Regions from separate parts of the Serratia sp. L9 genome, predicted to be linked through region 1. Evidence: predicted binding sites of a transcription regulator. Region 1 holds the regulator's gene; the other holds the start of a gene.
What was found. Region 1 encodes Fur, which represses iron uptake genes when iron is present. Its sites were predicted from a motif close to ATAATAATGAGAACNACTATCAA; they were not measured.
Positions count from the first base shown of each region.

Region 2: feoA (ferrous iron transporter A) is a predicted target of Fur. The motif match lies at 3,468-3,490, and genes of this name have one in related genera.

Region 1 covers NZ_CP192591.1:5,189,455-5,204,664, reverse strand. The annotation lists gene glnS (glutamine--tRNA ligase) at 98-1,762, shown strand; gene chiP (chitoporin ChiP) at 2,360-3,748, shown strand; gene chiQ (ChiQ/YbfN family lipoprotein) at 3,799-4,125, shown strand; gene ACQ86O_RS24735 (beta-N-acetylhexosaminidase) at 4,144-6,807, shown strand; gene fur (ferric iron uptake transcriptional regulator) at 7,112-7,558, opposite strand; gene fldA (flavodoxin FldA) at 8,080-8,619, opposite strand; gene ybfE (LexA regulated protein) at 8,831-9,118, opposite strand; partial or broken gene ybfF (esterase) at 9,369-10,138, opposite strand; gene ACQ86O_RS24710 (LysR substrate-binding domain-containing protein) at 10,216-11,133, opposite strand; partial or broken gene ACQ86O_RS24705 (muconate/chloromuconate family cycloisomerase) at 11,245-12,353, shown strand; gene catA (catechol 1,2-dioxygenase) at 12,526-13,446, shown strand; gene antA (anthranilate 1,2-dioxygenase large subunit) at 13,601-14,992, shown strand; gene antB (anthranilate 1,2-dioxygenase small subunit) at 15,026-15,210, shown strand, end outside.
Region 2 covers NZ_CP192591.1:1,482,142-1,497,351, reverse strand. The annotation lists gene greB (transcription elongation factor GreB) at 43-525, shown strand; gene ACQ86O_RS06950 (Tex family protein) at 644-2,980, shown strand; gene feoA (ferrous iron transporter A) at 3,623-3,847, shown strand; partial or broken gene feoB (Fe(2+) transporter permease subunit FeoB) at 3,924-6,238, shown strand; gene ACQ86O_RS06935 (FeoC-like transcriptional regulator) at 6,238-6,477, shown strand; gene ACQ86O_RS06930 (YdgH/BhsA/McbA-like domain containing protein) at 6,523-6,804, opposite strand; gene bioH (pimeloyl-ACP methyl ester esterase BioH) at 7,106-7,873, opposite strand; partial or broken gene gntX (DNA utilization protein GntX) at 7,934-8,616, shown strand; gene nfuA (Fe-S biogenesis protein NfuA) at 8,675-9,250, shown strand; gene malQ (4-alpha-glucanotransferase) at 9,388-11,469, opposite strand; gene malP (maltodextrin phosphorylase) at 11,479-13,884, opposite strand; gene malT (HTH-type transcriptional regulator MalT) at 14,429-15,210, shown strand, end outside.

The DNA of each region.
Region 1 (15,210 bases):
GCAACGCGTTTTCCTGAAACTAACGGTTGTTTCTGGACGTGGCTTGTTGGAACATAGGCGGTTATGTGTAGCGCATTTGCATTTGAGGAAGAGTGACATGAGTGAGGCAGAAGCCCGCCCAAGCAATTTTATCCGTCAGATTATTGATGAAGATCTGGCATCAGGGAAACACCAGTCGGTACATACCCGTTTCCCACCGGAGCCTAATGGCTATTTGCATATCGGCCATGCAAAATCCATTTGCCTGAACTTTGGTATTGCCAAGGATTATCAAGGCCAATGCAACTTGCGCTTCGACGATACCAACCCGGCAAAAGAAGACATCGAGTTTGTGGATTCCATCAAACACGATGTGGAGTGGTTGGGTTTTACCTGGAGCGGTAACGTACGTTATTCCTCTGATTATTTTGATCAACTGCATCACTATGCGGTTGAACTGATCAACAAAGGCCTGGCCTATGTTGATGAATTGAGCCCTGAGCAGATCCGTGAATATCGCGGTACGCTGACGGCACCGGGCAAAGACAGCCCCTACCGTAACCGCACGGTAGAAGAGAACCTGGCGCTGTTCGAGAAGATGCGTAACGGTGAGTTTGCCGAGGGCACCGCCTGCTTGCGCGCTAAAATCGATATGGCATCGGCGTTTATCGTGATGCGCGATCCGGTTATCTACCGCATCAAGTTTGCAGAACATCATCAGACCGGCAACAAATGGTGCATCTATCCGATGTACGATTTTACCCACTGCATTTCTGATGCGCTGGAAGGGATCACCCATTCGCTATGTACGTTGGAATTCCAGGATAACCGCCGTCTGTACGACTGGGTGCTGGATAACATCACTATTGCGTGCCATCCGCGTCAGTATGAGTTCTCGCGCCTCAATCTTGAGTACACCATTATGTCGAAGCGCAAGCTGAGCCAGTTGGTGTCAGAGAAGGTTGTCGAGGGTTGGGATGACCCGCGTATGCCAACCGTTTCAGGCCTGCGCCGCCGTGGCTATACCGCCGCCTCTATCCGCGAGTTCTGCCTGCGTATCGGCGTAACCAAACAGGATAATAACGTCGAGATGGTGGCGCTGGAGTCCTGCATTCGTGACGATCTCAATGAGAACGCCCCACGCGCCATGGCGGTGTTGGATCCGGTGAAGGTGATCATCGAAAACATGTCTGATGACGTGCAAATGGTGACGATGCCTAATCATCCGAACAAACCGGAAATGGGTAGCCGTGAAGTGCCATTCAGCCGCGAAGTGTATATCGATCGCGCCGACTTCCGTGAAGAAGCCAACAAACAATACAAGCGCCTGGTGCTGGGCAAGGAAGTTCGCTTGCGTAATGCCTATGTGATCAAGGCGGAACGTGTAGAGAAAGATGCGGCAGGCGAAATCACCACTATCTTCTGTACCTATGACCCTGAGACGTTGAGCAAGGACCCTGCAGATGGCCGCAAGGTGAAAGGGGTGATCCACTGGGTGTCAGCAGCGCATGCGTTACCGGCGGAAATCCGCCTGTATGACCGCCTGTTCAGCGTGGCCAACCCGGCGGCGGCAGAGGACTTCCTCGCCACCATCAACCCGGAGTCACTGGTTATCAGGCAGGGCTTTGTAGAGCCAAGCCTGGCAATGGCACAGCCAGAAAAGGCTTACCAGTTCGAGCGTGAGGGGTATTTCTGCGCGGACAGCCGCTATTCCACGGCCGAACGTCTGGTGTTTAACCGCACCGTAGGTCTGCGAGATACCTGGGCGAAAGCTGCCGTTTAAGCGCCATCCTGATATCTACTCTTCTAGCGCAGCGTTGGCTGCGCTTTTTTTATTTTTTAAAAAACTGGGTGTTCCGGTCTTTAATTGACCGGCATTTTCTCCCCGATCTGCGTTTGTTATCTCGTTACTGACCCAGAAATAGATCATCCTCGGGATTCCCACCTTATTTCAGCCTAATCTCTTTATCCTTTTTTATATATTCGCGATGCGAATTAATATCATTTATAGAGCGCTCTCATTTTATTCCTAAGTGGTTGTTTTTACCGGCTGAAACCTTTCAATTCCTAAGGGATACCTAGGTCTATCTCGGTAAATTCTGATTTAATTGAATTTTTTATTCAAAAATACGCATTGTTGATTGTGGTAACAAAATCTCAGCGATTTGTGCTCTTTGTCATACTTTGACAAATCTATATCACTTTTCATTTGATAATTCGCGTCGCGAAAAATAGTCTAGCAGCAGCAATAAAGGCTGGGCAGAATTTTTTCTCTCAGCAAAATTTTACCCGATTCGGGTTTTTTAATTAGCGGCCGTGCAGGGCAGTGGTGAACGCAGGCGGGCGCACTTTTATAGTCAAGTCAAAGAGGAATTTACTTATGGGTACGCACGGTGCTCGGCGTAAAACGCTGGTGCTCGCTGTCGCGGGTGCATTGTTAGGAACAGGGTTTGCCATGGCCCCAGAAGCGAAAGCTGAAGGGTTTATTGATGATTCTACGTTGACCGGTGGGGTGTATTACTGGCAGCGTCAGCGCGATCGCAAAGACGTTGAGACCGGTGAATTCAAAACCAACCTTTCTCACTCAACGTGGAACGCCAACCTTGATTTCACGTCTGGCTATGCGGCAGACATGTTTGGTATCGATGTTGCGGCATTTACCGCCATTGAAATGGCCGAGTCAAGCGAGAGTGGCCACCCGAACGAAATCGCCTTCTCCAGCCGTAACCGTACCTATGATGAAGATTACTCGGGCGATAAAAGCGGTATCAGCTTGTATAAAGCCGCCGGTAAATTCAAGTATGGCCCGGTTTGGGCGCGTGCAGGTTATATCCAGCCAAGCGGGCAGACGTTGCTGGCCCCGCACTGGAGCTTTATGCCGGGTACCTACCAAGGGGCGGAAGCCGGCGCCAACTTTGACTACGGCGATTCTGGTGCACTGAGTTTCTCCTACATGTGGACCAACAAATACAAAGCGCCGTGGCATATCGAGATGGATGATTTCCGTCAGAATGACCGCACCACCGGCGTTTCTTACCTGCACTCACTGGGTGCCAAATACGATTTCAAAAACGATCTGGTGCTGGAAGCCGCTTTTGGCCAGGCACAGGGCTATGTGAATCAGTATTTCACCAAAGCATCTTATAAGTTTGATGTTGCTGGCAACCCAATGACGACCAGCTACCAGTTCTACGGCGCGGAAGATCGCATCGGTGATAAGAACGATCCTAACAGTATTTATGATGGCCTGGCGTGGTTACAGGCGCTGACCTTCGGTTATACCACCGGCCAGTTCAACTGGCGCCTGGAGGGGACCATGGTCAAGGCGGAAGGTAACCAGGGCTTCTTCCTGCAACGTATGACCCCAACTTACGCCTCCTCCAACGGTCGCCTCGATATCTGGTGGGATAACCGTTCCGACTTTAACGCCAACGGCGAAAAAGCACTTTTCGGCGGCGTGATGTATGACCTGAGCAACTGGAATCTGCCGGGTATGGCTGTTGGTGCTTCCTATGTTTATGCTTGGGACGCCAAGCCAAGCACCAACCCGATTTACGATCAGAGCCAGCGCTTAAAAGAGAGCGCTTACAGCCTGGATGCGATGTACACCATGCAGGAAGGGCGCGCCAAAGGCACTCTGTTCAAACTGCACTTCACGCAGTATGACAACCATTCTGATATTCCAAGCTGGGGCGGTGGTTACGGCAACATCTTCCAGGATGAGAAAGACGTCAAATTCATAGTTATCGCACCGTTCACCATCTTCTAATGCTCTCCCCGGTGGTCATGCTGCCGGGGAAGCGTCACAGGAATATAACGATGAAAAAACTGATGTTGATTATGGCCTTGGTTGCCGGGCTTAGCGCCTGCTCGCAGTCTGCTGCGCCACCGGAAGATGCCAAGCTGCGCCAGGCCTACAGCGCGTGTATCAACACCGCTGAAGGGTCGCCAGAAAAGCTGCAGGCTTGCCAGGCCGTGCTGAAAGTATTGAAACAAGAGAAAGCGCATCAACAGCTCGCTGAACAGGAAACCGTACGGGTGCTGGATTACCAGAGCTGCATTCAGGCAGCACATACCGGCAACGGCCAGGCGTACGACGCTAAATGCGGGAAATTGTGGAAAGAAATTCGCGCTAACAACAACTGATTACCCAAGAGGTTGAAGATGAACAAGTTTAAGATGAGTACCCTCGCCGCTTTGACGGCAACCGTCGGGCTATTTGGCAGTGTAGGTTCTGCCATGGCTAACCAGCAGGTTGTTGACCAACTCAGTCAGTTGAAAGTAAATCTGAAGATGCTGGATAACCGTGCGGCTGATAACGGCGTTGATTGCGCCAAGCTGGGCGCTGACTGGGCATCCTGCCATAAAGTGCTGATCACCCTGACTAATGGTGCCCAGGAAATTAAAGACAAAGACTGGGCTATTTATTTCCACAGCCCACGCCAGACGCTGAAAGTGGATAACGATCAGTTCAAGATTAGCCATCTGACCGGCGATTTGTACAAACTGGAGCCTACCGATAAATTCACCAGTTTCCCGGCGAATCAGGCGGTGGAAATCCCGATTATCGCTGAATACTGGCAACTGTTCCGTACTGACTTCCTACCGCGCTGGTACGCGACCTCAGGGGATGCCAAACCCAAGATCCTGGCGAATACCGATACCGATGATGTGCACCAGTTTGTTGCTCCTTTCACTGGCGATCAGTGGAAACGCACCAAAGATGACCACAACATTCTGATGGTGCCAGAAAGCCGCTTTGCCAAGAACCAGGATTTGAAAGTGCTGCCAATGGCGACACTGCGTGGCCAGATTATCCCGACGCCGATGGACGTGAAGATTCATCAGAATGATGTTGATTTGAGCAAAGGCGTCGCGCTGGAGCTGAGCGCCCTGGCCAAGCCTGCGGCGGATGCGGCAGCCAAGCGTTTTGAACTGCTGGGCGTAGAAAACAAAGTGGGTGGCTATCCGATCAAAACGGATATCAAACCTGGTGCATTTAAAGGCGACTTGGCTGTGCCGGGTGCCTATCAGTTGAAGATTGGAGAGAAAGGAGCGGTGATCACCGGCTTCGATCAGGCCGGGGTGTTCTACGGTCTGCAATCCATTCTGTCGCTTGTCCCGACCGACGGCAGCACCAAGATTGCTACCTTGGATGCCAAAGATGCACCGCGCTTCCAATATCGCGGCATTTTCCTGGATGTTGCGCGCAACTTCCACCATAAAGACGCCGTATTGCGCCTGTTAGATCAGATGGCCGCGTACAAACTGAATAAATTCCACTTCCACCTGACGGATGACGAAGGCTGGCGTATCGAGATCCCTGGCCTGCCGGAGTTAACCGAAGTGGGTGGCCAGCGCTGCCACGATCTGAGCGAAACCACCTGCCTGCTACCGCAATATGGCTCTGGCCCTGAGCCACACGGCGGTTTCTTCTCCCGTCAGGATTACATCGACATCGTTAAATACGCTCAGGCGCGCCAGATCGAAGTGATCCCAGAGATTGATATGCCTGCGCATGCCCGTGCCGCGATCGTTTCCATGGAAGCCCGCTATAAGAAACTGCTGGCCGAAGGGAAAGAGAAAGAGGCCAATGAGTTCCGCTTGCTGGATCCGACCGACACCTCAAACACGACTTCGGTACAGTACTTCAACCGCCAGAGTTACCTGAACCCTTGCCTGGATTCCTCCAAGAACTTTGTTGATAAAGTGATTGGTGAAATTGCCCAGATGCACAAAGAAGCCGGGCAGCCGCTGCAAACCTGGCACTTTGGTGGCGACGAAGCGAAGAACATCCGCCTGGGCGCTGGCTATACCGACGTGAAAAAGCCGGAAGCTGGCAAAGGCATCCTGGATCTGAGTAAAGAAGACAAGCCATGGGCCAAGTCTGAAGTGTGCCAGGCGATGATCAAAGACGGCAAAGTGGAAGATATGGAGCACTTGCCGAGCTACTTTGGTCTGGAAGTCAGCCAACTGGTGAAAGCGCATGGTATTGACAGAATGCAAGCGTGGCAGGATGGCCTGAAAGACGCCAAAAATGCCCAAGCCTTCGCCACCAAGAATGTTGCGGTCAACTTCTGGGATACTCTGTATTGGGGCGGGTTCGACTCGGCTAATGACTGGGCGAACAAAGGCTACGACGTGGTGATCTCCAACCCAGACTATGTCTACATGGATTTCCCTTATGAAGTGAGTCCGGACGAGCATGGCTATTACTGGGGCACCCGTTTCAGTGACGAGCAGAAGATCTTCAGCTTCGCGCCAAACAACCTGCCGCAGAACGCCGAAACGTCGGTTGACCGTGACGGCAACCACTTCACGGCCAAGAGCGACAAACCATGGCCAGGTGCCTATGGCCTCTCTGCTCAACTGTGGAGTGAAGTGGTGCGTACCGACCAGCAAATGGAATATATGATTTACCCACGTGCGCTGTCTGTAGCAGAACGTGCATGGCACCGTGCGAGCTGGGAACAGGATTACCAAGCTGGCCGTGAGTACAAAGGTGGTGAAACCCATCTGGTTGATACTAAAACCCTGGATAAGGATTGGCTGCGCTTCGCCAACCTGGTCGGGCAACGGGAACTGGCCAAATTGGATAAAGGTGGCGTGAGCTATCGCCTGCCGGTACCAGGAGCACGCATTATCGGTGGCAAACTGGAAGCGAACATTTCGCTGCCGGGCCTGGGGATTGAATACTCTACCGATGGTGGAAAACAGTGGCAGCGTTACGATGATAAAGCGCGCCCTGCGGTGACTGGGGACGTTCAAATCCGTGCGATCAGCCCGGACGGCAAACGCTTCAGCCGCGCTGAACCCGTTAAGGCATAAGCCTGAAGGAAGCCCGTCTGCGTGTCGGCGGATGGGCTTGATACCCGTTGTCTCTCAAGCCGTAGTGTCGTTAGCTGCTCCCAATGACCAGGTTCATCCGTGGCGTTGGTCCTAAGGGATGCGCAAGCGCGCCAACTTGAAACTCATCGGGTATATCGTTAAGTGTTGTAAGAAAGAAGTACTGCAAGTGCCAGATTTTAAGTCATCATTTTCCCCGGGCCTGTCCGGGGATTTTTTTGTCTGAAATATTAGGCATAAAAAAACCGCCGTAAAAAAGGCGGTTTCTGTGTCTGGCGAACCAGTCTTATTTTTTGTCGTGCAACGTTTCGTTTTCGCGGCAATCACCGGTTTCACAGTGGCCGTACAGATACAGGCTGTGATTGGTGAGCTTGATGCCGTGTTGCTTGGCAATATCACGCTGGCGAACTTCGATAGACTCATCGCTGAACTCGATAACCTTGCCGCAATCCAGGCAAATCAGGTGATCGTGGTGATGTTGCTGGGTCAGTTCGAATACGGACTTGCCGCCTTCAAAATTGTGACGGGTGACAATACCCGCGTCATCAAACTGGTTCAGCACGCGGTAAACCGTGGCCAGGCCAATTTCTTCACCCATATCTATCAGTTTTTTGTACAGATCTTCCGCACTGACGTGATGGCATTCCGGATCCTGCAAAACTTCCAGAATTTTGAGTCGCGGAAGCGTGACTTTTAAGCCAGCCTTCTTCAATGCGGTGTTGTTGTCAGTCATGCGGATTCAGTCCTGTTACTGTGCTAATCAAGTTGAGGCGTTTTCGCCTATGGCATCGGTCAGCACAAAGGGTTAATTGCGTCTCATTATAGAACCGGTTGCCGTAAATAGGAACCGCCGGTTGTTAACAAAGATATCTTTGTACTCTTATACGTTACATATGCAACGTCTTGATGGGTGGGATAAACCGATATCTCAGTCTACCGGAGTGACGTGAAAAGTTAAAAACTTGTGGTATCTATTATTATAATCCGTGATACCGATAACAGTCCACATACCCGTCGTCTTTCAAGCTGCAGCGTTGTTACCTGCACTCAATGACCAGGTCCATCCGTGGGCCTGGCCCTGTAAGGGCCGCTGCAAGCAGCGTTCAAATCTGTTCCAGACAGATTTGTCACCCCGGTGACTCACCGTAGCAAGCGCCGGGGGATGAAAGAACTGGGTACCTGGCTGCAACGCGAAATCCATAGGTATGTCAGTAATGCATTTTACCTTACGGAGCGTTGGTAGAGGCTGCAGGTTTAACCGATAATTTCGGCCAGGCTAAGTTCTTCACCAATCTGCTTAACCCAGGCTTCTACACGTTCGTTGGTCAGTTCAGGCTGACGGTCTTCGTCAATGGCAAGACCGACAAAGTGGTGATCGTCTGCCAGACCTTTGGACGCTTCGAAATGGTAGCCTTTGGTTGGCCAATGGCCGACGATGGCGGCACCGCGTGGTTCAATGATATCGCGGATAGTGCCCATCGCATCGCAGAAATATTCCGCGTAGTCTTCCTGATCGCCACAGCCGAACAGCGCTACCAATTTGCCATTGAAGTCGATGTCTTCCAGCGTCGGGAAGAAATCATCCCAGTCACATTGGGCTTCGCCGTAGTACCAGGTCGGGATACCAAGCAGCAGGATATCGAACGCTTCCAGATCTTCTTTACTGCTTTTGGCAATGTCGCGGATTTCTGCGACGTCGTTACCGTATTTTTGGTGAAGATGTTTTTGGATCATCTTGGCAATGTTTTCGGTATTGCCAGTATCGCTGCCAAAGAAAATGCCTACATGAGCCATATTACAGATAACCTTTTAATTCAATGGATTGTATTGCGTAAACGCGGCGTAAGGCGCTGCCATGGGCACTGAACCTCACCCGTAAATGCGTATCATGCCAGAAATTTGCCCTGGGGTTTTATCACGTTTATGCGATGCCCTGGGATCTAAATAACAGTGGGGTTGATCTGGCGTCATCCTTAACGCCGTGCCGCGCCTGCGGCAGTAGAGATCATGGTTCTGGCTGTTCTTCCGCCAGTTTTGCCAGCAGCATCTGTTCAATTAATTCGCTGCGACTGATATTGCGCTGGTCCGCCAGTTTATTCAGAGCATCTACCGCGTCCGCGTTGATTTTCAGCTCCACACGCCGTAAACCTCGCACTTTGTCACGCCGTAGCTGATTGCGCTTATTGATTCTAAGCTGTTCATCACGGGAAAGCGGGTTGGTTTTCGGGCGCCCCGGGCGGCGTTCATCTGCGAACAGATCCAGCGTCGTGCGATCCGTTTGTTCTTTTGCCATTGTTGCGCTACTGCAAGGGGGTTTGCATCAAAAAACGTTTTCACGCTTCCGGACGGTTCGGTTAACACAATTCGGGCCAATAAACCCTAACCCAAATTTACCGCCAGCCAGACGCTGATACCTACGTTGGACATGGTGGCAAAATCATAGCGCGCCATATTACCCCAGCAGATGGAGGGACGACAATGCTTAACTTGGCCGAAAACGCGCTAAGCCATTCTCTTTAGCGCGTTTTTTCGCCAGTTAAGATTCAGGCCTGGTCAATAAAGCGGTGGATGGCCCGTAATACCGCCTCGGGTTTCTCGGCATGAACCCAATGGCCACTACCAGCGACGACGTACGCACGAGCCTGAGGGAATTGGCGAGCGATGTCATCCCGGTAACTGTCTTGTACATACGGGGATAGCCCACCACGGATAAACAGCGTCGGATGTGGCCAAGGGGGATTTCCTGCCAGCCGATGATATTGGCGTATTGTTCAATCAACACCGGCAGATTGAAACGCCAACTTCCCGCATGGAAAGATTTCAGCAGGAACTGGATCACACCTTCTTCATCCAGCGTTTCACGCATCAACTGGGCAGCTTGTTGACGCTGAGTTATGCCTGCTTCGGTGACGCTCAGCAGAGCGGTAAAAATCTGGTCATGGCGGCGGGTATTGTAGTCCACAGGGGCGATATCGATCGCCACCAGCCGCTCGATTCGATCGGGGGCGATTGCCGTCAGTGCCATTGCCGCTTTCCCGCCCATCGAGTGGCCGATAACAATGGCTTTCTCTATCCGTAAATCATCTAGCAGCGTCAAAAGATCTTGCGCCATCGCCGGGTAGGTCATTTCTTCAGCGCGAGGGGAAAGCCCGTGATTGCGCAGATCGACTTTGATGACACGGTGATGTTGGCTCAGATCGCGGGCCAGCACGCCCAGGTTATCCAGATTGCCGAACAGACCGTGGATCAACACCACCGGAAGGGTTGCCGGCATAGCGGCCTCTGCGGCCAACGATTGATAATGTAATTTCATGGTGAAGTTTATAATTTGCAGGTAGCCCATTAGGTTACCACGATTAACCAGACCCGTCGTCTCCCGGGCTGCCAGCCTCAATTCATCGGCGCTGGTTTGAGATAAGCAATGCCTTCTTCCTCATACAGGCCATAAATCATTTGCAGCAGCGTCTTGATGTCCTCAGATTCATCCAGCAGCCGGGTGCTCATGATGATGGGGGAAACCAGATACTGCTCATTCAATGCCTTGTAGATCACATCCCGGCGCTGCAGGCTGTGCAGGCAGTTAGGCACCAACGTGATACCTTCGCCTGCGGCGACTAATCCCAGAGCCACCTGAAGTTCCCGAACCTCCATGATCTTCTGGGGTTCCAGAGCGCGATCGCGAAATGTCGCCAGAACTTGATCGGCAAAGCTTGGCCGAGGCGCCTGCGGATAAACAATCAGCGTTTCGGATTGCAGGTTGCGCAGCGTTAATTCTGACGCATTCGCCAGCGGATGGTCGGCAGCTAAAGCCGCCATCAGGATCTCGTCGCGTAAAATAATGCGGCGAACGTTGGCGTCTTCATAACGGATACGGCCAAATCCCACATCGATTCTTCCCTCTTTCAGCGCCTGGATCTGCTCCATGGTGGTCATTTCCAGCAGGCTCATGGCTACTTCAGGGTGTTGAGTCCGGAAGCGGCGGATAAGCCGCGGCAAAATCCCGTAGAGCGTAGAGGCAACAAAGCCAATCGTCAGTGAACGATCCAACTGACCAACGCGCTGGGTCATCGATTTAAGTTCAACGCTCTGGGCCAGAAATTGCCGTGCGTGTCCGTAGAAGAAACGGCCTGCCTCGGTCAGTTTGAGCGGGCGGGCACCCCGTTCAAACAGTGATACCCCCAAATCAAGCTCCAACTGCTGGATCTGTCGGCTGAGCGGCGGCTGGCTGATATGCAGCCTTTCGGCTGCGCGGCTGAAGTTCTGCTCTTCGGCGACGGCAATAAAATAGCGTAAATGACGCAGCTCCATAACTATGCCTTTAAGGTATCAAGATGATGCAAAATCGGTGTTAGACGCCAGCATATGTTGAATATATGGTCGTATACAACCTGATTCTGACAACTTTGATACTGTAAAAATATGATTAAATCTATTGAAACTCTGCTGCTGGATGTTCCGGCAATCCGCCCTCACCGCTTGTCGGTGGCGACGGTGAATGTTCAGACTCTGGTGCTGGTCCGTGTGCTGTGTGAGGACGGTATCGAAGGCTGGGGCGAAGCGACCACCATCGGTGGCCTGAGCTACGGCGAAGAAAGCCCGGAAAGTGTGAAAGTGAACATCGATACCTACCTGACGCCATTGCTGGTTGGAATGGATGCCACCCAGGTGGCACCGGCCATGGCCAGATTACGCAAATCGATTCAGGGTAACCGTTTTGCCAAATGTGCCCTGGAAACCGCATTGCTGGATGCGCAGGCGCGGCGGCTGAATATACCGCTGAGCGAACTGTTGGGTGGCCGCGTACGTGACGCTCTGCCGGTGGCATGGACTCTGGCCAGCGGCGATACGCAGAAAGATATTGCGGAAGCACAGAAGATGCTGGAGCTGCGCCGCCACCGTATTTTCAAACTGAAAATTGGCCTGCGGGCGGTGGAGGCCGATGTGGCCCACGTGCTGGCTATCAAGAAAGCGCTGGGCGATGAAGTCAGCGTGCGTGTTGATGTCAATCAGGCCTGGAGTGAACTGGATGCGGAACGCGGCATCGCCGCCCTGGAGGCGGGGGGATCGACCTGATAGAACAACCGATCCGGGCAGAAAATCGCGCAGGTATGGCGCGGCTGGCCAGGCGCTTTACCGTGCCTATCATGGCGGATGAAGTGCTGAAAGGGCCATTGGACGCCTTCGATCTTGCTACTCACGCCGGGGCTGATGTGTTCTCGGTAAAAATCACCCAGTCCGGTGGACTGACCCAGGCGCGGCAGGTGGCTGACATTGCGACCCTGGCGGGGATAAGCCTGTATGGCGGCACCATGCTGGAAGGCGCGGTCGGTACCGCAGCCTCTGCACATGTGTTTTCCACTTTCAGCGATCTCAGCCAAGGCACCGAACTGTTCGGTCCACTGCTGCTGACCGAAGACATTCTGACCGAACCCTTGGTTTATCGCGATTTCATGCTGCAGGTTCCGACCGGGCCTGGGCTGGGGGTTGAGATCGATCGTGACAAACTGGCTGCGCTACGCCGCTGCTGACACAACCCTGGAATCAAGAGCATCCCTGCAAAAGTTTATGTCGCTGTTCCCTGCTGGGCCAAACCCGGCAGGGAGAATAAAAAAGAAAGCCGTTAAAAACCAGAATAGCCGCAGGACTGTACCCCCTCGGCTCAGTAATTGTTTACTGCTAATACTAATACGGAGCAATGACATGACTCATAATGACATCGACACCTTGGTCAACAGCTTTATCGTTGACACTGCCAAAGGCGAAGTAGATCCCCGGGTTCAACAGGTTACTGTACGTTTGGTAAGCGATCTGTTTAAAGCGATTGAGGATTTGGATCTTCAGCCAAGCGAAATCTGGAAAGGGTTGGAATATCTGGCGCAAACCGGTGCCAGTCACGAAATGGGCCTGTTGGCCGCCGGGTTGGGCTTGGAGCGTTTCATCGATATCCGTGCCGATGAAGCCGAGGCTAAAGCTGGCCTGACCGGCGGCACGCCGCGCACCATTGAAGGGCCGTTGTACGTTGCCGGAGCGCCAGTCTGCCAAGGGTTTGCCCGCCTGGATGACGGTACAGAAAGCGCCGAGGGTGAAGTGCTGTTTATGCAGGGGACCGTTTTGGACGCCAGCGGCAAGCCGCTGCCTGGAGCCACTGTTGAGGTCTGGCATGCCAATCTGATGGGCAATTATTCGTTCTTCGATAAGAGCCAATCTGCATTTAACCTGCGCCGCACCATAATTACCGACAGCCAAGGGAATTATCAGTTCCGCAGCATTGTGCCTTCTGGCTATGGCTGCCCGCCGGAAGGCACAACTCAGCAATTACTGAACCTGCTGGGCCGCCATGGGCGCCGTCCAGCACATATTCACTTCTTCGTCTATGCCGACGGCCACCGCAAACTGACCACGCAGATCAACATCGACGGTGATGAATACCTATGGGATGACTTTGCCTTCGCCAGCCGCGAAGGCCTGGTGCCACAGGTAAACAAGATCTCTTCACCAGAGCAACTGGACAGCAAACAACTCAGCAAGCCTTTCTCTTCCATCGATTTTAATTTCACGTTGCATAAAGAGCGCGCAGCGGCACCCGAAGCCGAGGTTGAACGCCAACGCGCTCAAGCTTAGTTGCCGTTTTCCGCATTCTCTGCAGTGGGGCTGCGGGATGACTCAACACGGCTAATAACGCCTGTCCTTATTATTTTATATACCCAGCTACCTGACGTTGCCGGCGAGTTGCTGCGCACAGCGTCGGGTAGCAAGGGGTATCAGGAGCATTAATGTGAGCACGCCACAAGAGCTACAGAACTGGCAGCATGTTATTGAAAAAAGCCTCGATTTCCGTCCGCAGGAGGGGGTTTATCGCATCGCCCGTTCCCTGTTTACCGACCAGGATCTGTTTGATCTGGAAATGGAACTGATTTTCGAGAAACAGTGGATTTTTGCCTGCCATGAAAGCCAGATTGCCAATCCGCACGACTTTATTTCTGTGCAAGCCGGTCGCCAGCCGATGTTGGTTACCCGTGATGGCAAGGGCGAGCTGCACGCCCTGGGGAATACCTGCCAGCATCGGGGAGCGACGCTGACTCGGGTTTGCCAAGGTAACCAAAGTACTTTCACCTGCCCGTTTCACGCCTGGTGTTACAAATCTGATGGCGTGCTGGCAAAGGTAAAGGCTCCGGCGGAATACGGCAGCGAATTTGATAAAAGCCGCCATGGATTAAAACAGGCGCGGATAGCCAGCTATCGGGGCTTTGTGTTTATCAACCTTGATACCGAATCCGAGCAGAGTCTGACCGATTTTCTTGGCGATACCACGTTGTTCTTCGACATGATGCTGGAGCAGTCAGAAAACGCCGAGCTGGAAGTGTTGCCCGGTGTTTCCACCTACACCTATCCCGGTAACTGGAAGCTGCAGAACGAAAATGGCCTGGATGGTTACCATGTCAGCACCGTTCACTATAACTACGTTTCGACGGTGACCCATCGCCGCGAACTGAATATCCAGCGAAACGGTGCCAGCGAGAGCACCCTCGATTACAGCAAACTGGGGGCAGGGGATAAAAACACCGACGATGGCTGGTTCTCGTTCGATAACGGCCACGGATTGCTGTTTAGCGATATGCCCAATGCGGCTGACGTTCGCCCCGGTTATGGCAGCATCATGCCTCGGTTGCTCGATATGTATCCGCAGGAGCGGGCGCAGTGGACCATGCATCGCCTGCGTAACCTGAATATCTACCCCAGCCTGTTCTTTATGGATCAAATCAGCTCCCAGTTGCGCATTATCCGCCCGGTCAGTTGGAACAAAACCGAAGTGATCAGCCTCTGCCTCGGGGTCAAAGGGGAGTCAGACCGGGATCGCGAAAGCCGCATCCGCCAGTTTGAAGACTTTTTCAACGTGTCCGGCATGGGCACACCTGATGATTTGGTGGAGTTCCGTGAGCAGCAGCGGGGCTTCGAATCGCGCAGCACGTTGTGGAGTGATATCTCCCGTGGGCACCAGGATTGGCAATACGGTGCGACGCCTAACAGCGAGATTTTAAACATTACGCCTGCGATCACCGGCACCGAAATTACCCATGAGGGGTTGTATGTCAACCAGCACCGCGCATGGCAGCAGATGATGCTGGCGGGGCTGGAGAAGAAAATTGCGCAGGCGGCAGCTCGCTGAACTGAAGGCCCCCTGTCATGACGGAGAAATATCATGCAAAACATTACGCCTGAGCAGTGGCAATACCGTGTTGAGCAATTTTTATACCAGTTGTCTGAGGCCTGCGATAACCAGGATTGGGATTGCTATCTTGGCTACTTCACCGAGAATGCCGAGTTTCATGTTCCACAATGGCGCAGCGAACATGAATACACCCAGGATCCAAAACGGGAAATGTC
Region 2 (15,210 bases), 2.0 Mb from region 1:
CCAACAGCAATTGCCCCCTGTGACTTGATGGATCGATGATTGATGAAAACAATGCTGATCACCCGAGAGGGTTACAACAAACTAAAGCAAGAACTGGATTATCTCTGGCGGGAAGAGCGCCCGGAGGTCACCAAAAAAGTGACCTGGGCGGCCAGCCTGGGGGATCGGAGTGAAAATGCCGATTACCAATACAATAAAAAGCGTCTGCGTGAGATCGATCGCCGGGTGCGTTATCTCACCAAGTGCCTCGAACAACTGAAAATCGTCGATTACTCGCCGCAGCAGGAAGGCCGTGTATTCTTTGGTGCCTGGGTAGAGATCGAAAACGATGACGGCGATCTCAAACGTTTCCGCATCGTCGGCTACGACGAAATCTTTGGCCGCAAAGACTATATCTCCATCGATTCCCCGATGGCCCGTGCGCTGCTGAAAAAAGAGGTTGGCGATACGGCCACGGTACAGACACCGGCTGGTGAAGCCTTCTGGTCGGTCAATGAGATTGAATACGTCAAAGAGCGCGAATAATTCGGGCTTTTCCGAATGGCTTTCCCTGCTTGAAAAACCACGGGTGACTGGCATTTTCTCCCTGCAAACCGTATAACTGTCCCCCTATTGATTATCGTCCCTAACAGATACCTGACCTATGACTGACCCACTGAGCCGCATTATTGCAACCGAACTACAGGCCCGACCGGAGCAAGTTGACTCCGCTATCCGCCTGCTGGATGAAGGTAATACCGTGCCGTTTATCGCACGCTATCGTAAGGAAGTCACCGGGGGCCTGGATGACACCCAACTGCGTCAGTTGGAAACTCGCCTGGGCTATCTGCGTGAACTGGAAGATCGCCGCCAGACCATCCTCAAATCGATTGAGGAGCAAGGCAAGCTGACCGATCAACTGGCAGGGGCGATTAACGCCACCCAAAGCAAAACCGAACTCGAAGACCTCTACCTGCCATATAAACCCAAGCGCCGCACCCGCGGGCAGATTGCTATCGAAGCCGGTCTGGAACCGCTGGCCGAATCACTGTGGCAAGACCCGCAACAGCAGCCAGAACAGCTGGCCGAGCAGTTTGTGGATGCCGAAAAGGGCGTTGCCGATGTCAAAGCAGCGCTGGACGGCGCGCGCTATATCCTGATGGAACGCTTTGCCGAAGATGCCACCCTGCTGGCCAAGGTGCGCGACTACCTGTGGAAAAACGCCCATCTGGTGTCCCGGGTTTTGGAAGCTAAAGAAGAAGAAGGCGCGAAATTCCGCGACTATTTCGATCACCACGAACCTATTGCGCAGGTGCCTTCACACCGTGCACTGGCGATGTTCCGTGGCCGTAATGAAGGCGTACTGCAACTGGCGCTGAATGCCGACCCGCAGTTTGAAGAAACCCCGCGTGAAAGCCAGGGTGAGCTGATTATCATTAATCATCTCAACCTGCGCCTGAACAACGCACCGGCCGATGCCTGGCGCAAATCCGTGGTTAACTGGACCTGGCGCATCAAGGTGCTGCTGCATCTGGAAACCGAACTGATGGGCACCGTACGTGAGCGTGCAGAAGATGAGGCCATCAACGTCTTTGCCCGTAACATGCACGATCTGCTGATGGCCGCACCTGCTGGTATGCGTGCCACCATGGGCCTCGATCCCGGTTTGCGCACCGGGGTCAAAGTGGCGGTTGTCGACGCGACCGGCAAGCTGGTTGCCACCGATACGGTCTACCCACACACCGGGCAGGCGGCCAAAGCCGCCACGGTGGTCGCTGCGCTGTGCATCAAACACCAGGTTGAACTGGTGGCCATCGGCAACGGCACCGCCTCACGTGAAACCGAGCGTTTCTTTGCTGAACTGCAACAACAGTTCCCGGAAGTCAAAGCCCAGAAAGTGATCGTCAGCGAAGCGGGTGCTTCGGTGTATTCCGCCTCTGAACTGGCCGCGCTGGAATTCCCGAACCTTGATGTTTCCCTGCGTGGCGCAGTTTCCATCGCCCGCCGTCTGCAGGATCCGCTGGCGGAGCTGGTCAAGATCGATCCTAAATCCATTGGCGTTGGCCAGTACCAGCACGACGTCAGCCAGAGCCAATTGGCGAAGAAACTGGACTCGGTGGTAGAAGACTGCGTGAACGCAGTCGGCGTTGATCTCAATACCGCCTCGGTTCCCCTGCTGACCCGTGTAGCTGGCCTGACAAAAATGATGGCGCAGAATATCGTCACCTGGCGCGATGAAAATGGCCGGTTTAACAACCGCGAACAGTTGCTGAAAGTCAGCCGCTTAGGGCCGAAGGCCTTCGAGCAATGTGCGGGCTTTCTGCGCATCAACCACGGTGATAACCCGCTGGATGCCTCAACCGTTCACCCGGAAACTTACCCGGTAGTTGAGCGCATTCTGGCCGCGACCCGCCAGGCGTTGCAGGATCTGATGGGCAACCCAAGCGCGGTACGCAGCCTGAAAGCCAGCGACTTCACCGATGAGAAATTCGGGGTGCCAACGGTAACCGACATTTTGAAAGAGCTGGAAAAACCAGGCCGCGATCCCCGCCCGGAATTCAAAACCGCCACCTTCGCCGAAGGCGTGGAAACGCTGAAAGATTTGCAGGTAGGCATGATCCTGGAAGGATCCGTCACCAACGTCACCAACTTTGGCGCCTTTGTCGATATTGGTGTTCATCAGGACGGCCTGGTTCATATCTCTTCATTGGCTGACAAGTTTGTGGAAGACCCACACACCGTGGTGAAAGCGGGCGACATCGTCAAAGTGAAGGTGATGGAGGTCGATCTGCAGCGCAAGCGTATCGCACTGAGCATGCGCCTGGACGAACAGCCGGGTGAAGGTTCCCCACGCCGTGGCGGTGGCAACAATAACGCCCCGGCACGCGACAACACTTCTCGCCAGCCAGCCACGGCCAATAAAGCCAAACCACGCAACAACGCCCCGGCAGGTAACAGCGCCATGGGTGACGCGCTAGCCGCCGCGTTTGGCAAAAAGTAATAAAAACACCAACCCGTTCCTTCTCCTTCGGGGGAGGGAACAGGTGAAAGGCATCACCTCCAGCATCCAATTTTTGATGTGCAGCAAGAAAAAGACATATTTTTGTACCGAATAATTTCGCATTAGGCCCACCCGATCATTAATTGCCTTTCAGTCAGTCTCTTCCTCTTTTATTAACATGGCGATTAACACTGGCTTTGCCGCTTGATGATTCTGCCTTAAACACAAATAGTTACCCCTCTCATTTACAGAAAGAGATGTTATCGGATCCTTAACAGGAATATTTCAAGCGATCCTACAAGGTCAGACTTGCTTAAAAAATGTTTCAGAACGCCAGTCAAACGTACAAATTTGCAACCTTATTAACTTATTGCGCCCATTTGCACTGCTTTTGGCTTAATGCTAAAACTATGCCATCAAACAGCCGCATGCCAAATGTGACTGCACTTACAATTTTTGACCAATGCCCACACTTCTTGTATTGAATACGATAATCGTTATCACTATGATTCTGCGTGTATGCTGAACGACTTTTAGGGTCGGCGATCCAGGCCCCATTTACCGTAATTCGCAGGTAGTCTGGGCGGCAAATAGTTCTGAAAGCGACGTTCCAACTCAGCGTCCAAATCACGAGAAGGCAACATGCGGCTTTTTCCTAAAAAGACATACAAGATCACCGGCTTCTCCAGCGAAATCAGCCCGGCCTATCGCCAGAAGTTGCTGTCGCTCGGCATGTTGCCCGGCTCGACGTTCGACGTGGTGCGCGTTGCACCACTTGGTGACCCGATAGAAATTAGAACGCGCCGTGTCAGCCTGGTGTTACGCAGAAAAGATTTGGACCTGATCCTGCTTGATGGCCAACCCTAATTCGCCATCCCTCGACTCAGGCTTTTGCCATATACCACTCATGGCCGCTATTAATTGACTGATATCACGTTGGATTATGAAAAAAATCACTGTTGGCCTAATCGGTAATCCGAATTCAGGGAAAACCACGCTGTTTAACCAGCTCACCGGATCGCGCCAGCGGGTAGGTAACTGGGCCGGGGTAACGGTCGAACGCAAGGAAGGCCAGTTTAGTACCCCGCAATCTCAGGTCACGCTGGTGGATTTACCCGGCACTTACTCGCTAACCACCATCTCTGAACAAACCTCTCTGGATGAGCAGATTGCCTGCCACTATATCCTGAGCGGCGATGCTGATTTGTTGATCAACGTGGTCGATGCCTCCAACCTGGAACGAAATCTCTACCTGACGCTGCAACTGCTGGAGCTTGGCATTCCGTGCATCGTAGCGCTCAATATGCAGGACATCGCCAAAAGCCAGCATATCGAAATTGATATCTCCGCCCTTTCTGCACGCCTCGGTTGCCCGGTGGTGCCCTTGGTTTCTACCAAAGCCGACGGGATTGGCCCCTCAAGCAAGCGGTTGACCACCATCAGCTCAATGAACTGAAAGCGCTGGTCAATTATCCGCCGTTGCTGTTGAACGAAATAACCCGGCTGACCGATGCTATGCCGCAGAATTTGCCAACCGAGCAGCGCCGCTGGTTGGCGCTGCAAATGCTGGAGGGTGACATCTACAGCCATCAGTTAGCCGGTAACGCCAGTGAAATGCTGCCGCAGGCCAGGCTGGCCCTGCAACAGCAGCAGCAAGAAGAACCCGCGTTGGTGATTGCCGATGCACGTTACCAGTCTATCGCCACCATTTGCGATGCGGTCAGTAACTCCCAGCAGGCGTTGCCAAATCGCCTGACCGAAATACTCGATAAAGTGATTCTCAACCGCTGGCTGGGGGTACCTATCTTCCTGCTGGTGATGTATCTGATGTTCCTGCTGGCGATCAATATCGGCGGTGCGTTGCAGCCGATTTTCGATCTCGGCTCGGCCGCCATCTTTATCCAGGGTATCCAGTGGATTGGCTATACCTTGCACTTCCCGGATTGGCTGACTATTTTCCTGGCCCAGGGCGTAGGTGGCGGTATCAATACCGTGCTGCCTCTGGTGCCCCAGATCGGCATGATGTACCTGTTCCTGTCATTCCTGGAAGACTCCGGTTATATGGCTCGTGCGGCGTTTGTCATGGACCGCCTGATGCAGGCTCTCGGGCTGCCGGGTAAATCCTTCGTTCCGCTGATCGTCGGCTTTGGCTGCAACGTACCCTCGATTATGGGCGCACGCACGCTGGATGCGCCCCGCGAACGCCTGATCACCATCATGATGGCGCCTTTCATGTCCTGCGGCGCGCGTTTGGCCATCTTTGCGGTATTTGCTGCGGCCTTCTTTGGCCAGGACGGCGCCAGCGTGGTGTTCTCGCTGTATATGCTGGGTATCGTCGTCGCGATCCTCACCGGCCTGATCCTGAAGTACACCATCATGCGTGGCGAAGCATCGCCATTCGTTATGGAACTGCCGGTCTACCACGTGCCGCATATGAAGAGCCTGCTTCTGCAAACCTGGCAGCGTCTGAAAGGCTTTGTACTGCGCGCCGGTAAAGTTATCGTGATAGCCAGCATCTTTATCGGCGGCCTGAACAGCTTCTCGTTTAGCGGCAAACCGGTAGACAACATCAATGATTCGGCGCTGGCGTCGGTTTCAAAAGTACTGACTCCACTGTTGCAGCCAATGGGTGTGCACAGCGATAACTGGCAGGCTACCGTCGGCCTGGTTACCGGGGCAATGGCGAAAGAAGTGGTGGTTGGTACGCTTAACACGCTGTACACCGCAGAGCACATCACCAATGAACCTTTCGATGCAGAAAACTTCAACTTGCTGGATGAACTGGCCGCCGCCGCACAGGAAACCTGGCAGGGCCTGAAAGAGACCTTCAGCCTCAGTGTGCTTTCCAACCCAATCGAAGCCAGCAAGGGCGATGGGGAAATGGGCGCTGGCTCTATGGGTATGATGAGCAGCAAGTTCGGCACCTCGATTTCTGCTTACAGTTACCTGATTTTCGTGCTGCTTTACGTGCCTTGTGTCTCGGTTATGGGCGCTATTGCGCGTGAATCCAGCCGTGGCTGGATGACCTTCTCAATTCTGTGGGGGCTGAATGTGGCTTACTCGCTGGCGACATTGTTCTATCAGGTAGCCACGTTCAATCAGCACCCGCAATACAGCATGATAGCCATTGTGTTGGTGTTACTGTTCAACGCGTTGGTGTTACTGAGCTTGCGTAAAGCCCGTAGCCGCGTAACCATTCGCCTGCGCAGTGCAGCACCGGCAGCCTGCTGCCAGAAGCCGCAAAGTGACTGCCACTGATGGCCAGCCTGCTGCAAATTCGTGATGCGCTTACCCTACAGGGCAGCGCTCAGGCACAGCAGTTGAGCCGCCAGTTGGCTACGCCCTTGCCGTTGGTGGAGGCGATGCTGGAGCGTCTGACTGCGATGGGGAAAGTGGAGCGTATTGAGCAGGATAGCCGTGAATGCCTGAGCGGCAGTTGCAAAAATTGCCCACAAGGTCAGGCTTGCAACACCGTGATTTATCGTTGGAAAAACTGAAGACAGGGGCGCGATACGCAGCTGCGCCCCTTGCTTGCGAGGGTATTACTTATCTTTGTACACTTCAGCTACAGCGCTGAACTTACCGTGCTCACGAGCTGCCAGCACAACATAATACTGACCACCTTTTTCATCAGCCAGTTTGGACAGTTCTTCTTTCAGATCCATGGGATCGGTCGCTTGGGCCGTTGAGGTTACGGTACCAATTTTCTCGTACTTACCCGGATTCTTATCCAGATCTTCTTTGGTTAGCAGCGTTGCGGCCATCGCGCTGAAAGACACCGAACCTACAATCAATGCTGCAACTATCATCTTTAATGATTTCATGACCATACCTCTTAATGGATAAATTAGTTGTTATGAAAGCTCCTGACAAATAAATGCGTAATCAAATCTGGCTGCCGCGATATCCAAGAGCCCCGTTGCTTTCCATGACGAAGCTCTTTTCCCAGAAAAAACCGCTAAAGAGAAAAAAACATTCAGCTTTTTTCACTTTTCAGCCACGCATTTACCCCTTCAAGTATTGAACAGGTTTGATTTTTATCCACCTATTGGCTAATGTTTTAGCGCTCTTTTGTGCTTTTCTTTACTGCAATCAATACGATATTCCCGCCACTCCCTGCCCCTGCTAGCTTGCCGCGAATTGGCAAATAGTGCGGGAGAACTCCTCTGGATGAGAAATGAAAGGTGCATGGGCCGCTTTTGCTATCACGATCGAAGAGGAATTTGGCCACAGCTCGTCCAACAAGTTGGCCACCTTGCGCGGCACCAGCCCATCAAGATAGCCATAAATACGCAACACCGGCAGCGTCAGGGCCATTAATTGCTGGCGTTGATCGACGGTTCGCAGCATCTCCAAGCCACCATTCAGCACCTCGACGCTCGGCATAGGTTGGTTGAGAACCACGTTTTTCAACAAGCGCGCATCCTGACGGGCACTCTCTGTTCCCAAAGTTTGTAACGCCAGGAAACGTTCTACGGTGCGTTTGAAATCATCGCTAAGCTGCTGCTGAAAACCACTCAGCACTTCTGGGCGGATCCCCGGCCACTGTTCTTGCGCCGTAAAACAAGGGGAAGAAGCCACGGTAATCAGCCCTGCCACCCGCTCAGGTTGCATAAGCGCTATTTGCCCGGCCACCAACCCACCTAGCGACCAACCTAACCAGTAGGCTCGCTCAGGCGCTGCTACCAGCAGTACTTCGGCCATCTGCGATAATGAGAGGGCACCGTACCCCTGACTGCGACCATAGCCGGGCAGGTCCACCAGGTGCAGACGAAAATGCGGGGCCAATCGCTGCAACATGCAACCCCACACTTCAGCATTCAGCCCCCATCCGTGCAGCAACACAAGATCGCGATCGCCCTCTCCCAGGGTGTGCCAATAAAGCCCTATCATCAGTTAATGTCCTTCTTACTTGTGATCTTTCAAACTACCGATAAGCGGAAGCAAAAGACTATGCTACCAATCTACAGCTGCTGTTGGCTATGCCAGCAACCCTTAGTACTGCAACCACAGGGTTTATGCAGTTACTGCCTGCGTTCGTTGCCCGCCAAACCCTGCTGCTGCCCACGTTGCGGTCTGCCGAGCGGCGATCCGCACCAAGCCTGCGGGCGCTGCCTGCAAAAACCCCTCCCTGGCAGGCACTGGTTTTCGCCACCGACTACCGCCCGCCAATCAGCACCCTGATTAAGCGGCTCAAATTCCAGAAAATGCCGGCACTGGCCCCTACATTGGCACGCCTGCTGCTACTGCACTGGTTACAGGCTCACCGAGAGCAACATCTGAACAGACCGGAAATCGTTTTAGCAGTACCCTTACAGAACAAACGTTGCTGGCAGCGCGGCTATAATCAAAGCGATCTGCTGGCCAAGCCGCTGGCCCGCTGGCTGGGCTGTGAATATCGCCCCGCCGCCTTGTGCCGCATCAGGGCAACGTTGCCGCAGCAGCAATTGATAGCGCGCCTGCGGCGGCGTAATCTGCGTGGTGCTTTCCATTGTGAGGGAGACCTGACTGGGCGGCATGTGGCACTACTGGATGATGTCGTAACCACTGGCAGTACGGCGGTGGAAATAGCTACACTGTTACATAAACAGGGCGTCGCATCGTTACAGATCTGGTGCGTCTGCCGCACGTTGTAGTACCAGGGCAATGGGCGTATTATAACCTACTATAGAAGTCAACTACTGAGCTAATGCTATGATTCGTATAACAGATGCTGCACAGGAACACTTTTCCAAACTGCTGGCAAACCAAGAAGAAGGCACCCAGATCCGCGTTTTCGTGATCAACCCGGGCACGCCAACGGCCGAATGCGGCGTTTCTTATTGCCCGCCTGATGCGGTAGAGGCAACGGATACCGAACTCAAATTCGAAAAGCTGTCTGCTTACATCGATGAGTTGAGCACGCCTTATCTGGAAGATGCCGAAATCGACTTCGTGACCGATCAGCTCGGTTCACAACTGACGCTGAAAGCCCCGAACGCCAAAATGCGTAAAGTGGACGAAAATGCGCCACTGATGGAGCGCGTAGAATACGTACTGCAATCACAGATCAACCCACAACTGGCTGGCCACGGTGGCCGCGTAACGCTGATGGAAATCACCGAAGACGGGCTGGCTATCCTGCAGTTTGGCGGCGGTTGCAACGGGTGTTCCATGGTTGACGTTACGCTGAAGGAAGGGATCGAGAAAGAGCTGTTGCAGAAGTTCCCTGAACTGAAAGGGGTACGAGATCTGACCGAGCACCAACGCGGCGAACACTCTTACTACTGATAAATCCGCCGTGTTTCAAACGGCAGCGTTACTACCTGCGCTTGATTACCAGGTCCATCCTTGGACCTGGCCCTGTTAGGGCCGCTGCATGCCGTGTGCTACAGGTCCGTATTGAAAAAACTGCGCGGCTGGCACGATCACCCAACCGAAACCTTGCGCCGCCGCTTATCCAAATCCTTCAATAAGCGATTCACCTGCCGATCGGCGAACATCTCTTCCAACGTATGACTCAGCTTGCGCCGCCAGTTGGGATACTGCTCGCTGGTCCCGGGAATATTGACCGGCTCCGCCATATCCAGCCAATCCTCCGGTTGCAGGCCAAGCAAGGCGCTGGCGCTGTCGGCGACGTAGCGCTGAAGCCCACGATTCAGTTGCGGGCTCATACCCAGCAATGCAGCCTTCTTACCAACTTTCTGTGGCACACAGCCGTAACGATGCAAGCCATCCAGCAAGCCTTGTTTGGCCCGTTCACGATCGGCAAACAACGTTTTGAGCACCTCTGCATCGGGATACAACCCCAGCTTATTGCCAAGGGTCAAATCCCCGCTTTGCCAGTAGCCACGCAACGTTGGCAGATCGTGAGTGGTGATGGTCGCCATAGCCTGCACCGGATAAGACTGCGGCGCACGGAACTGATTCTCCGCATCGTGCTCGAAATACAACACTTTGTAAGAGTAAACACCGCTGTCACGTAGCTTGCCGATGATCTCCGCCGGCACGGTGCCAAGATCTTCACCAATGACCATGCAGTGATGGCGTTGGCTCTCTAACGCCAACAGCGCCAGCAGATCATCCACCGGATAGGCCACGTAAGCCCCCTGATCGGCGGTTTCACCGTAAGGTATCCACCAAAGACGCAGCATGGCCATCACATGGTCGATACGCAGGGCCCCGCAACTGGTCATATTGGCACGCAGCAGATCGATAAAGGGTTGATAGCCACGCGCCGCCATTATATGCGGATCCATCGGCGGTAATCCCCAGTTTTGCCCCAGCGGCCCAAGGATATCCGGCGGGGCACCTACCGAGGCTTTCAGGCAATACAGTTCCCGTTCACACCAGGTTTCCGCGCCGCCCTCTGCCACGCCCACCGCCAGATCACGGTACAGGCCAATAGGCATCTGCCGCTGCTGGCTTTGGCTAAAGCACAAGGCAAACTGGCTGGCAGCCAGCCATTGCAGCCACAGGTAAAAAGTGACTTCGTTCTCATGTTGCTTACAGAACGCCTCCACCTGCGGGCCGTTACCTTGCTGGTACTCTTCCGGCCAGGCAGGCCAGCCCCACATACCCTCGTCTTTGGCTGAAAGGTGCGCATGCAGCGCATCATAAGCCGCCTGCTGATACAGACTGCTGCCCCCTTCGCCAACGAAGTGTTCAAACTGCTGCTTCAACACATCTTTGCCGTTACGGGCCTGAAACTGCGGAAAAGCCAGCTTCAGCGCCGCCAGTTTCAACTGCATAACAGCGCTGTAATCGACCAAATCACTATTACGGGCTTTCGCCAACAGCTTTTGCGTCGCCGCCTTGTTCCACCATTTCTGCGCGGCCTGGTTGAGCTGAAAGTCCTCCACCGCGTTGACGTCGATGTACACTACATTCAGCCAGCGCCGCGAAGAAGGGCTATAAGGGCTGGCACTTTCCGGGCTGGCGGGATACAACGCATGGACCGGGTTAAGCCCGACAAAAGCACCGCCACGCGCTCCAACTTCGGCAACCATGGCCTGCAAATCGCCAAAATCGCCAATACCCCAGTTACGATCGGAACGCAGGGTATAAAGCTGCACGCAGGCACCCCACAGCTTCTTGCCGGTCAGCAGGGCATCCGGTTCATAACAACGTCTGGGGGCGATAATCAGCCGGCAGGCCCATTGCTGCTCGCCCTGAGTCAAGGTAAGTTGGTGATAACCCAGTGGCAATTCCCCCGTCAGAGTCAAGGTTTTACGCGCACTGGCGCGGCCCTGCTGCTGGGTGCCATCTTCCAGGCGCAAAACCCAATGGAACTCTCCACTGCCACCCAGCGGCAATGCCACCGGGTGATCGTGATAAAAGACTTTAACCAGCGGTAAAGGAGCCGTTTGCAGATGCAATGGGGTGCTGTTCATTGCCTCCAGCAGTTTGCGTTTGGTCTCTGGCGAAATAGCCTGCCGCTGTCCATGGGCATTGATGTAATCGGCAGCAATCCCGGCCTGGGAGGCTGCCTTATCGATACCTTTACTCATTCGCTCTCCTTAACGCTTGGCTTGCCAGATGCGTTGCTGGTAGTCACGGATCGAACGATCCGAACTGAACATACCCACGCGTGCGGTGTTAAGGATAGTGCGACGCGTCCACTCATCGCGGTCACGGTACAGTTTGTCTACCTGCCGTTGGGCTTCGCAATAGGAAGCAAAGTCCGCCAGCACCAGATACGGATCGCCGCCTTCCAGCATACTGTGCAGCATCATGTCGAATGCGTGTTTATCGCCGTGGCTGAATGCGCCACTGGCCAGCTCGTCCAGGATAGCCTTCAGATGTTTGTCTTTCTTGCGATAGCTCAGCGGATCATAGCCTTTGGCCAACAGCGCCTTAACCTGGTCCACGGTGTTACCGAAGATAAAGATATTGTCTTCACCCACCTGCTCGGCGATCTCAACGTTAGCCCCATCCAGCGTACCAACGGTAAGCGCACCGTTCAGCGCCAGTTTCATATTCCCGGTACCCGAAGCTTCTTTACCGGCCGTGGAAATCTGCTCGGAAATATCAGCCGCCGGGATCATCAGTTCAGCAACAGAAACGCGGTAATCCGGAATAAAGACCACTTTCAAACGATCCTTGACGATCGGATCGTTATTGATCTTCTCTGCGGCCTGATTGATCGCATAGATGATATTTTTCGCCAGGTAATAGCCGGGTGCCGCCTTGGCGCCAAACAGGAACACGCGTGGCACCATGTCCAGGTTCGGGTTATCACGAATCTGGCGATACAGTGAAAGAATATGCAGCAAATTCAGGTGCTGGCGTTTGTACTCGTGCAAACGTTTGATCTGTACGTCGAAGATCGCATCCGGGTTGAGCGTCAACCCCATTACGCTGTGAACGTAGTTGGCCAGCTTTACTTTGTTATCACGTTTGATCTGCTGGTACTGCTGGCGGAAAGCGGCATCATCGGCGTATTTTTCCAGACCTTTCAGCGCATCGAGATCGTTGGCCCACTCCACCTTCAACTGGGTGTCGATAAGCTGTGACAACGCCGGGTTACATTGCTTGAGCCAGCGGCGTGGCGTGATCCCGTTAGTCACGTTGTGGAATTTATTCGGCCACAGCTGGTGATATTCCGGGAACAGGTCTTTTACCACCAGATCCGAGTGCAGTTGCGCCACACCGTTGACCGCAAAACCACTGACCACGCACAGGTTCGCCATGCGCACCTGCTTGTTATGATGTACCGCCAATTTGGCCCATACGGCGTCATCACCCGGCCAGTGTTTGTCCACCAGTTGCTTAAAGTTGGCGTTGATCTGCTTGATGATAGAGAAATGGCGAGGCAGCAGGCTGCGCACCAGCTTCTCATCCCAGCACTCCAGCGCTTCCGGCATCAGCGTGTGGTTGGTGTAGGCAAACGTCTTGCTGGTGATCGCCCAGGCAGCTTCCCAATCCAGTTGATGCTCATCCAGCAGGATACGCAGCATTTCCGGAATGGCGATGGTGGGGTGGGTGTCATTCAGTTGGATCACTTCGTACTTCGGTAAATCTTTAATTTTGCGCCCGGCCTGATGGTGCTTACGCAGAATATCCGCCACCGAGCAGGCGCATTGGAAGTACTGTTGCATCAGGCGCAGGCGTTTGCCAGCCTGATGATTATCATTCGGATAGAGCACCTTGGTCAGTTTGGCCGCTTCAACGCCCTGTTTCTCCGCCTGCAGGAATTTACCGTCGTTGAAATCCCCCAGATCAAACGGATGAGAATGCGTTGCCTGCCACAAACGCAGCGGCTGGGTCACACCATTACGGAACCCAAGTACCGGCAGATCCCAGGCTTCTCCACGCAGGGTCAACGCCGGGTGCCACAACTCGCGGCCATCGGCCAGTTTTTCTACTTTGCCACCAATGCCGACATCCACCGCCAGCGCCGCATTATGACGGAACCACGGGTAGTTCTCACGCTGCCAGTTATCCGGTGCTTCCTGCTGATGGCCCTCTTTGAACGATTGGCGGAACAGCCCATATTGGTAATTGAGGCCATAGCCGGTAGCCGGTTGCTCCACCGTGGCCATAGAATCCAGGAAACAGGCGGCTAAACGCCCCAAGCCCCCGTTGCCCAACGCCGGGTCGGTTTCCTGTTCCAACAGGTCCGCCAGCTTGATGTCCTGCTCTGCCAACACGCTTTCCACCGTCTCATACCAGCCGAGGTTGATCAGGTTGTTGGCGGTCAGGCGGCCAATCAGGAATTCCATTGAGATGTAGTTCACATGACGCAGCGATTTACCGCTTTTACGCGGCGCTGGCTGCGCAGCCAGCTGTTCGGCAAGCGCCGCGCTCACCGCCTCCCACCATTGATGCTGAGTCATCTGCTGTGCGGTGCTGAGGCCAAAACGCTGCCACTGACGAGTCAGCGCAGCCAGAAAAACATCCTTTTTAAGCATAGGCTGTGACATAGGAAAAACTCTCTATCAAATAAATGGGCCAATTTTTTCACTATCGTGCCGGGGAGAACACACAACAGCATCATCCCGCCTAGGGATTAGCTGGGGAGGAGGGTTGGGGCGTAGCTGAAACTGTGATCCCGGGCACTTTTTAATACTCTTCCATGAAGCAAAAAAGCCCGCCGACCAAGCCGGGGACCACTGGATACAATCCCATGACGTTAACATAGGCTATTTGAGTCGATGAAGATTTGTACTTAGCTTCAAATAACATAAAAACATTGCATTCACTATCGCAAATCTGGCTATGCTACAAAAATGGCCAGGGGCGAATATCTGAGCAATCGCAAAAAAGTGTGATCGGCAGCAATTTAACTCCAAGCCAAAGCCTAAGCTTGTTGCAATAAGTTTAATGATGTTCGAAGTTAAACAGGGGGATTAATTACGAGCTACAAAATAATTAACTCATCCTGGTTATTGGAATAGCTTCACGGCAAGATTTGCTCTTTGGGGCAATCCTTCGGCGGCGGGAACCGCACTTTACATCTGGAATATTATGCTGATCCCATCAAAACTGAGCCGCCCGGTACGGCTGCAAAATACCGTGGTACGCGATCGCCTGCTGGCGAAGTTGGCCAGCACTGCAAACTATCGCCTGACATTGGTCAATTGCCCGGCAGGATACGGTAAGACGACGCTGATAGCCCAATGGGCGGCGGGCAAATCTGACCTGGGGTGGTACTCGCTGGATGAGAGCGATAACCAGCCCGAGCGCTTCGCCAGCTATCTGATCGCCGCAATACAGCAGGCCACCGCTGGGCACTGTGTGAAAAGTGAAGCACTAAGCCAGAAACACCAGTACGCCAATCTGTCGGCATTATTTGCCCAGCTGTTTATCGAACTGTCCGACTGGCACCAGCCTTTGTACCTGGTGATCGATGATTACCATCTGATCACCAATGACCAGATCCATGAAGCCATGCGTTTCTTCCTGCGCCACCAGCCAGAACACCTGACGTTGCTTCTGCTTTCCCGCACATTGCCACCTCTGGGGATCGCCAATCTTCGCGTACGCGATCAGCTATTGGAGCTGAACTCGCAGCAGTTGGCATTCACCCATCAGGAAGCCAAGCAGTTCTTTGATTACCGCCTGAGCTCGCCGCTGGAGCAACATGACAGCAGCCGCCTGTGTGACGAAGTAGAAGGCTGGGCGACGGCGTTACAGCTGATCGCCCTCTCCGCCCGTCAATCCACCTCTTCCCCTCAGCAATCCGCCAAGCGTCTGGCCGGGCTGAACGCCAGCCACCTTTCTGATTATCTGGTGGACGAAGTGCTGGA